3 regions of the Pedobacter sp. WC2501 genome follow, and region 1 is predicted to be linked to each of the others. Evidence: riboswitches for the same ligand, from Rfam matches in the RefSeq annotation. Region 1 holds a riboswitch; each other region holds the start of a gene.

Region 1 (3,283 bases):
ATGCCACTTGGCACATCACTTCTTGGTGGAGCCATACCTGCTATAATAGCATATCTTTCCATGTCGGCATAAGTATAATTTCCAGAAGACACCAGTTGACGGATATTATTTTCTGCTTCAAAAACGGCTTTCACACCTGAAGGTAACTGGTCCTTAGCTTTTTCCATTACATCGAAAGGTAAAACACCTAAAGCGCCACCTTCCAATTGCGTAAGTTGTTTTGGCGTTAACAATTTAATTGCAGTTACTTTCACTTGTCCGTTAAAATCGGCAAATTTTGTTCTGGCAATAATGGTCCAAAGTAAGGCCTGGATATCATGCTGTTCTACTTCAGGATGTTTTTCTGCGCTTTTCAAAATAGAAACCACAATTTCTTCTTTCGGGCCCAAAACTGGGGCAAACATGTAACCATCGCCCTTTGATGGCGCAAAAGTTCCGGCTTTAAGGCAGTAGCTTTTGTTGGTCATTTCGTACAGACCTTCGCAGAGTACAAAACCGCCATCTGGATTTTTAGGCAGTAAATACAAGGGCTGAGCTTTTAAATTGAATGAATTAATAAAATCAGGCAGCTTTTCGCCTTCCCTGTTTACATCCTCAAAGTTGGTGGTAATGGCAGCTGGCTGTTTTAAAAACCTGTCTACGCCTAAAGCTTTAGCACCCTGAGCAGTGCCGACTTTCAATAATTTATCTTTCAAACCTCCGAATTGGGCGTTTGCATTAGTTAAACACATTACAGTGAATAGCAGGCCTAAGCCTAGAACTCTTATATTTTTCGTCATAGTCATATTTAGATAGGTCACACAAACTTAGAATTTTAAGTGCTAATTTTTATATTAAAAGTTCTAATTTGTCGCTACCCAATAAAATACATTACTGATTTTCATACGATTAACAAAAAATCAAAATTTTATTTTGTGAATTAAAATTAAATTCAGACATTTGAAATATTATTTGGTAGAAAGCTAAATAAAAGTCAATCTTCACAGGTTGATTTATAAAGAAGTGGCGAGAGACTGGCTCGATGACCCACTGGCAACCCTCAGAAAGAGAAGGTGCCAATTCCTGACCGGATAACATGGTGTTATCTGGAGATATAAATTAGAACTGATGAAAACATTAAATCTTCAATCGCTAAGCGAACCCAGTGCAAACCTTAAAAAGATAGAACAAACTTCTATTTCTACTTTTTTTTATAGATGTGCAATTACTTGTATGTGCTGTTGCATACAGTAATTTAAAAAATCTTCCTTTTTTGTTTCTTTCAAACTGGAAGGTCCCGAAACATCGGGATACGCCCTGCTAGGTTTTAAAATTAACCTAAATCACTACGTCTCATCATTCAACAAATAAAACAGAAATCATGTCAACATCATATAAATTTGAAACTTTACAATTACACGCTGGCCAGGAAATAGATCCAACAACAGGCTCGAGGGCTGTACCGATTTACCAAACTACTTCTTACGGATTTAAAAACGCTGAGCATGGCGCCAACTTATTTGCTTTAAAAGAGTTTGGCAACATTTACACCAGGATCATGAATCCGACTAATGATGTTTTCGAAAAACGTATTGCAGCTTTAGAAGGTGGTGTAGCTGCTTTGGCGGTAGCTTCAGGACAGGCTGCACAGTTTATAGCGTTAAACAACATTTTGGAAGCCGGCGATAGTATCGTTTCTTCATCTCACATTTACGGTGGAACTTATAACCAGTTTAAAGTTGCTTTTAAACGTTTAGGTATCCATGTCGATTTTGCGAATCCAGATGTGCCTGACGAATTTGAAGCTAAAATTACCGACAAAACGAAAGCCATTTATCTCGAAACCATTGGCAACCCGGCATTTAGTGTTCCTGATTTTGAGAAAATTGCTGCAATTGCAAAGAAATACGATCTACCTTTAGTTGTTGATAATACTTTTGGCGCAGGAGGTTATTTGTTTAAGCCTTTAGAACATGGAGCAAACATTGTTGTAGAATCGGCAACAAAATGGATTGGCGGACACGGAACAAGCATTGGTGGTGTGATCATTGATGGCGGAAACTATAACTGGGGCAACGGTAAATTCCCTCAATTCTCTGAACCATCAGCAGGTTATCATGGTTTGGTTTTCAGCGATGTTTTCGGCATCGGCGGACCATTTGGCAATATTCAGTTTATCATCCGTGCACGTGTGGAGGGATTAAGAGATCTTGGCCCTGCCCTATCCCCTTTTAATTCTTTCCTTTTATTGCAGGGCTTAGAAACCTTATCGCTCCGTGTACAACGCCATGTTGACAATGCTTTGGAACTGGCTACCTGGTTAGAAAACCATCCATTGGTTCAGGAAGTACAATATCCGGGATTAGCGAGCAGCAAATACAATAGCCTGGCAAAAAAATATTTAAGTAACGGTTTTGGCGCAGTTTTATCTTTCGAATTAAAAGGAAGTAAAGAAAATGCCACACAGGTTATTGATAATTTAAAACTCGTTTCGCACCTCGCAAACGTTGGAGATGCAAAAACGTTGATTATCCAGCCATCGGCAACAACACATCAACAATTGAGTGAAGATGAGCAACTGGCCGCAGGTGTAAAACCAAACGCATTACGGGTTTCAGTCGGTATTGAGCATATCGATGACATTAAGGCCGATTTCGAGCAGGCTTTTGCATCTATTCACGCTCAGGTTTCTACAGATAGTTTATTAGCCTAATCCTGTTCATTTTCCGAATACAACACAACAATGAGTACAGCATCAACTTATAATTATAATAAACAGTTCAAATTAGAGAGCGGAAAAAAAATCCGCAACCTGCAAATTGCTTATCAAACTTATGGCAAATTAAATGCAAATAAAGATAATGTAATTTGGGTTTGCCACGCACTGACTGCCAATGCTGATGTTTTTGAATGGTGGGAAGGTTTGTTCGGTCAGAATGCTTTGTTCAACCCTGAAGAGCATTATATCGTTTGTGCCAATGTTTTAGGCTCGCATTATGGCAGCACCAACCCATTAAGTACCAATCCGGTAACAGGCTTACCTTATTACCTTTCGTTTCCACAGTTTACGATCCGCGATTTAGTATCAGCACATCAGTTATTGGCTTCACATTTAGGTGTTGATTATATTAAATTATTAATCGGTGGTTCTTTGGGTGGGCAACAAGCTGTAGAGTGGAGTATTTCGGAACCGAATAAAATCGAAAACCTAATCCTGATTGCCACCAATGCGGCGCATTCTCCATGGGGAATTGCGTTTAACGAAAGTCAGCGTTTGGCCATTACCACAGATAGAACTTTTTAT
Region 2 (3,283 bases), 3.0 Mb from region 1:
ATTTTAAGCCATTTTCAATAACCGACCATTTAGATGAATCGACCATGATCGGCAATTTGGCAATATCCGGTTCAGAAGCTATGAGGTTTAAGAATTTGGTCATTGCCGCTTCCGAATCCAGCATCCCTTCATCCATGTTTACATCGATTACCTGTGCACCGCCTTCAACCTGTTGTAAAGCAACGGCCAATGCGGCTTCGTAATCGCCACCCAAAATCAGTTTGGAGAATTTTGGAGATCCGGTAATATTGGTTCTTTCACCAATATTTACAAAAATACTATCCGGGGTGATGGTTACAGGCTCCAATCCACTTAAACGCATGTATGGTTCAAGAACCGGTATTTTACGGGGCTCTGCTTTTCGGGCATTTTTAGCAATACAGCCAATATGATCTGGCGTAGTACCACAACAACCTCCTACTATATTCACAAAACCGGAAGCAATAAAGTCATCTACCAAATGTGCTGTTTCGTGCGGTTGCTCATCATAAGCACCAAACTCATTTGGTAAACCCGCATTTGGATAGGCCGAAACATAACAGCCTGCTTTTGCAGCAAGCTCCTCAATATGCGGACGCATTTCTTTAGCACCCAAAGCACAATTAAAACCGATACTTAATGGTTTTGCATGCATTACAGAGTTCAAAAAAGCTTCGGCAGTTTGACCTGAAAGTGTTCTACCGGAAGCATCGGTAATGGTACCAGAAATCATGATCTCTAGTTTACGGCCAATTACCTCTTCGTATTTTTTAATGGCTACAATAGCCACTTTAGCATTCAAAGTATCGAAAATGGTTTCGATCAATAACACATCAGAACCACCATCTACTAAACCGCGCACCTGTTCGTAATAAGCTGCTTCGAGTTCATCAAAATAAACTGCCCTAAAACCAGGATCGTTAACATTTGGCGACATGGAAAGGGTCCGGTTGGTTGGGCCAATAGCACCGGCAACAAAACATTTACGGTCTGGATTTGCAGCCATAAATTCGTTTACAGCTTCTTTTGCCACGCATGCACCTTCAAAACTCATTTCGTAAGAAAGGTCTTCCATCTGGTAATCGGCCATGGAAATGCGCTGCGTACTGAACGTATTGGTTTCGATAATATCGGCACCAGCGGCCAGATACTCCAGGTGTATTGTTTTAATAATATCCGGCCGTGTGATGTTGAGCAAATCGTTATTGCCTTTTACATCACAGGGATGGTTTTTAAATCGTTCCCCTCTAAAATCTTCCTCGGTTAAGGTATATCGCTGAATCATAGTGCCCATTGCACCATCAATCACCAAAATACGTTTTTCTAATTCTTCTCTTATGCTCATTCTTATTGTTAGATATGAGAATTGAGATATGCTATATGAGAATTATTAAGCACAACTTATCGCTCAAATCTCATGTCTCCCATCTCAAATCTCAAAAAAAGCTTATTTAAAAAGTTGGTACGTGAATCGTAATCCTAAACTTATCTGTTTCTGCTATTTGCAGAATAGAATTTAGCACCTTGTATGGTTACAGGTTGCTAAGACTTCGTTGGGTCTAATCCCTCCGTCTTTCTTAATAAGCATACAAAAATGCAACAAAGCAACATCAATTCCAAAAATTATCGCTTCGGCACCAAATAAAATTACAAAGGCCACGCAAAACTGCGCGGCCTTAAGAATATTGTTCTGTTAATGATTACTTTCTGCTTCCGAAAATACGAAGCAAGAAAAGGAAGATATTTAAGAAATCCAGGTATAAAGACAAGGCAGCTACAATAGCCATTTTTTTAGATTCGATCTGAAGAACCTGTTCGCCGCTGGCTTCGATCCCTTCGCCAATTCTTTTTATTTTTTGTACATCATAAGCGGTTAATGCCGTAAATATTGCAATACCAATGAATGCCATAAACAAACTGAATTGTTCGCTTTGAACAAACATATTTATTACACTGGCAATCACTAAACCAATTACGCCAACCATTAAAATCGGTCCAAATTTACTTAGATCGATATTGGTGGTGTAGCCCATAAATGCCATAATTCCAAAGATGCCTGCGGCTCCTGCAAAACAGCTCACCACCGAACCAGCAGTATAGGCAAGTAAAATAAAGCTTAAGCTTATACCAGTTAAAACTGAATATAGAACAAACACACCAACTAACGCACTATATGACAATCTACTTAATCCGAATCCCATTAATAAAACCAAGCCAAGCGGTGCAAACATTGCAATGTATCCAAAAATAGTATTGCTTACTTTTCCCGTTTCAGGATTTATAACGCGGAGATATTGCATTAATTCAGCATTCGTACCAAATAAATAGGCAGCTACAGTTGATAAACTCAACGCCACAAACATCCATAAGAAAACGTTTGCAAAGAATTTTTTAGAGACAGATTTTTCCTGTACAAAAACACTGTTGTCCTGATATTGATAATTTTGTTGTTCCATTTTAAATTTTGTGTATTTAACTATATAAAAATAAATATTTAGTTTAATCTTTTTGTCAGCAGTTCTTCAACTTTTTTGAAGAACTGGAGTGGTTTTAATGTTCGCCAGGGCAAGTCATCAAATGCACCACCAAAGTTAATGTAATAATCGATGTTATTATCGCGAAACTCGGTAATTACATGTTCCTGAAAATTCACCCCAACAATCCAGCCATCTTCTACTTCCTGAAACCATTCTTCGTAATAACTATCATCAGAGGCATGGAAATTCAGGACATTTTCACCGATCAGAATAAATTTATTAATGCCTTCATCCATCATCAGCTCTAAAATATCGCGCTTCATCAGCATAATATCGTTGTTAATGGCATCATTCCACTCGCCGATAAATTCGATAATGGCATAACTGCGGTCGTAATCAGCGTATAACACCTTCATGTATAACGTATTCGAACCAAACTCGTCCCATTGTGGGTGCAGTAAAAAGTTATAAATCTGCTTATCGAAGTAAAGTTCCGAATATTCGGTATTGTAAAATGGCGAACGCTCATCTTCTGCCGAAATATAATCATCTCTCCACTGGTAATAAGGCTCAATTTCGTGCATAATTTTTAATTATTGAATGAGCGAATTTTGAATGAGGTAATGATTAATGCTACTCTTACATGCTATCACTCACTAATTCTTTCATTCACTCAATCTATACTTCTCTCATTTCTTAGTGCCCTGCTTCAACAGCTTTTCGCACACTTCCATAACGGGTTAACAATTGGGCAGCTTCATCGTAGCCAATATTCAGTTCGTCGGCCACCATTTGTGTACCTCTGTCTACCAGTTTATGGTTAGTTA
Region 3 (3,283 bases), 640 kb from region 1:
TGGCAAAGTAGACGACCAATCGTTACGGGCAGTAATGTTGGCAAAAAGATAGTTCCTGAAACCAATTTGCCCGGAGGCATAGATACTGTAAGATTTTAAACGCGATAAATTATTTGATGAAACCAATGGATCGCGGGAATTTTTAAGTGTATACAGTCCTGCAATGGCCAATTTAGGTGCGCTTTGATCATTCTGCTCTATATATTGCCTGCGGATGTTACCACCGCCTAATAATTCGAGACTAAAATCATCATTTAACTTTTTGTTAAAGTTTAATGTCGCATCAGTGTTATTTTCACTTACCGTAAAGGCACTTTCAGTGTAAGAGCCAAAAGGTGTTCCGTTCGTGCCATAGGCAATCCTAACTTTACGCCTGTCGTTGTAATAATCGGTTCCTGATCTGAAATTGAAATCAAGTCCGTCAATAATTTTATAATTAAGGGCTAAACTACCGATAATGCGACTGCGGTTCTGCGAAACTGTATTTTCGTAAGCTACCCAATATGGATTGCTATAATAGCTGTTATTCCAGTTAAACGTTTTTCCATTTTCATCCAAATAGTTTTTTAACTGGTTAATATCAACCTGACGGCCAAACCAGGTAAACTGTAACATGGTACTTGTAGAACGTGAACCTCCTGTGCCAGGCAAATTATCTGAATTAAGTTTGCTATAATTCGCATTAGCCGTTAAGGTCAGTTTTGGTGTTATCTTCAGTGACGTATTTAATACAAATGAGTTTTTGCCCTGTCCGGAATTCGGCACAATGCCTACTTGTTTAAGGTTATTGTAGGAGATGCGGTAATCATATTTTTCGCCAGCATCTGCAACAGATACACCATTATTTAAGGAATATCCCGTTTGAAAGAAATCTCGTATGTTATCCGGATGGGCAATAAACGGAACAGCTATCCCTTTCGAATAAAACTGTGGAATTAACCTTCCATCGAGTTTTGGCCCCCAGCTCTCATCTACCCCATCATTAATACCTTTACCTGCGCCATCCACATAACTGAACTTGCCTTCTGATCCCTGACCAAAAGCATTTTGATAAACCGGCAGGGTAAGCAATGTTTCCAACACGGCATTGGAGTTAATATCAATACCCAATCCTTTTTTCGATTTACCTGTTTTCGTTTTAATCAGGATTACCCCTGCGGCAGCCCTCGAGCCATATAATGCAGCTGCATTTGGTCCTTTTAGCACACTAATTGATTCTATATCCTCTGGATTGATATCTGAAATGGCATTCGCATAATCTCTTGCCCCTGCAGAATTTAACTGCGAATTATCTACCGGAATCCCATCAACCACAAATAATGGCTGATTATTTCCTGCAATAGATGTTTCTCCCCTGATGACCACACGTGAGGAACCCATGCTCCCCTGACTGTTCGTTACCCTAACTCCGGCTATTTTTCCAGCCAGTGCATTTACCAGGTTAGATTCTTTAGCTTCGGCCAGATCTTGTCCTTTTAATTCCTGAACAGCATAACCGAGCGATTTTTTCTGCCTCGAAATTCCCAAGGCGGTAACCACTACTTCATCCAACGCATTATCACTTGATTGAAGAATGACTGAAATGGACCCGGCATTTTTATTGATTTGTATTTCCTGTGTTTTAAAACCGATATAAGAAAATACCAATGTACCCTTTTCTGGTGCGTTAATGCTGAAAGCACCTTTCCCATCACTAATCGTAGTTTGTTTGGTTTCTTTTATTAAGATGGAAACACCAGGAAGTGTTTCGCCATCTGCCGACTTCACCGTTCCGGTAATAGTGGCATTTTGAGCGAATAGCTGCTGCGTAATAAAGAGCAACAGGATAAACGCTATTGATTTAAAAATTTTGATCATGTGTGTGTTTTAAAAATTAGTTAGAAGATAAATTTTGGGCAAAGCGACTCCCTAACGGTTAATAACCGTGTTTTGCTAAAAAAATAAATGGGATGTTTAGATCAAAAGTGCCTGTTAAAACGGAGCAATTCTAACAGGACCAGCGCATTCGGGAGTCTACACAAGGATTTACATAAGGCGATTTTAGCTTGTCTGTTTTTCTCATTTGAATGATTTTATTTAATGGCATAATTTAATTTCAAGAAGGCATTCAGGGCTAAAAAAAAAGCACCTCTTAAATCAGAAGTGCTCCATATATTTTATATAAGGATAACGCAATCAACTGACTTAACTACCCCAGATTCATCTGGGATGGAATTAGCACCATTTCTAAAAATTAGCTGGTTGCTAAGGTTTCACAGGGCCATTCCCTCCGCCTTTCTTGATAAGTATTTTAAAATAACTTGGGCAAAGGTATAATTAATTCCATTTATCCTATAGTTTTTATAGATTTTTATTGAAATATTTTTTCTTTGACAATTACATCCATATCTTTGTCTAGTAATTTAGTCGACAAACACAGTCCCAATGAAACTTAAAACCATTTTAACAGCCGTATTGGCCATATCACTAACCTTCACTTACGCTCAGGAACAAACGGCCCTGGTAAAAAATCAGACAGCAAAGCTTCTGGAGAAAAAGCAAAAAGCATTTGTTGCCCTCGGTAACTGGCGTGGAATAGCTAAAGTAAAGGAAGGATTAGAAATCCCTTTCAATTTTGAAATCAACGAAAAAAACGGTCAACAGAAATTATATTTCCGCAATGCTGAAGAGCGTTTCGAAGGTGGCCCTGTAAAACAAACTGCCGACTCGCTTTTTGTCAAACTGGATCAGTTTGATAACGAACTTGCATTTGCGATAGTTGGTGATCAATTAACGGGTACATTAAGAAAACAGGATAAAGCAGGTAAACCTTTGGTGATTACTGCCGAACGAAAAAATTACCGTTTTAAAACAGATAAACCTGCCGCAGCAGACTATTCTGGTAGTTACGATGTGGTTTTTACATCGCCAAATGGTAAAGAAGAAAAAACAGTAGGTTTATTTAAACAATCAGGAAACAGACTTACGGGGACTTTTCTTCGCGTAACCGGCGATTCGCGTTATCTGGAAGGTGTTGTAGAAGGAAATGAATTTCAGCTTTCGAGTTTTATTGGCTCCTCTCCTGCTTATTACAAAGGAACTTTTCAGACAGATGGCTCATTAACTGGTGAAATTTTAGGTGCAAGGGGAAGCCAGCCTTTTACCGGAACCAAAAATAAAAATGCTGCCTTGCCCGATCCTTACAAACTTACCTACCTGAAAAAAGGGTACAAAACGCTTGATTTTAGCTTTCCTGACATAAATGGCAAAAAGATTTCGCTACAAGATGAAAAGTATAAAAACA

Evidence for each region. A riboswitch is a leader RNA that binds a small molecule or an ion and turns the genes downstream of it on or off. The one in region 1 is predicted to bind S-adenosylmethionine.
Region 2: another riboswitch for S-adenosylmethionine. It lies ahead of metH (methionine synthase); the one in region 1 lies ahead of ACUN24_RS19085 (O-acetylhomoserine aminocarboxypropyltransferase/cysteine synthase family protein).
Region 3: another riboswitch for S-adenosylmethionine. It lies ahead of ACUN24_RS16560 (SusC/RagA family TonB-linked outer membrane protein); the one in region 1 lies ahead of ACUN24_RS19085 (O-acetylhomoserine aminocarboxypropyltransferase/cysteine synthase family protein).

What each region holds. Positions count from the first base shown of each region.
Region 1 is NZ_JBQZFI010000001.1:4,548,358-4,551,640, forward strand. It holds gene ACUN24_RS19080 (hypothetical protein) at 1-779, opposite strand, end outside; SAM riboswitch class I at 990-1,100, shown strand; gene ACUN24_RS19085 (O-acetylhomoserine aminocarboxypropyltransferase/cysteine synthase family protein) at 1,361-2,692, shown strand; gene ACUN24_RS19090 (homoserine O-acetyltransferase family protein) at 2,723-3,283, shown strand, end outside.
Region 2 is NZ_JBQZFI010000001.1:1,560,569-1,563,851, reverse strand. It holds gene metH (methionine synthase) at 1-1,324, opposite strand, end outside; SAM riboswitch class I at 1,462-1,566, opposite strand; gene ACUN24_RS06745 (Bax inhibitor-1/YccA family protein) at 1,680-2,435, opposite strand; gene ACUN24_RS06740 (hypothetical protein) at 2,474-3,040, opposite strand; gene murQ (N-acetylmuramic acid 6-phosphate etherase) at 3,153-3,283, opposite strand, start outside.
Region 3 is NZ_JBQZFI010000001.1:3,905,638-3,908,920, reverse strand. It holds gene ACUN24_RS16560 (SusC/RagA family TonB-linked outer membrane protein) at 1-1,857, opposite strand, end outside; SAM riboswitch class I at 2,182-2,288, opposite strand; gene ACUN24_RS16555 (peroxiredoxin family protein) at 2,425-3,283, shown strand, end outside.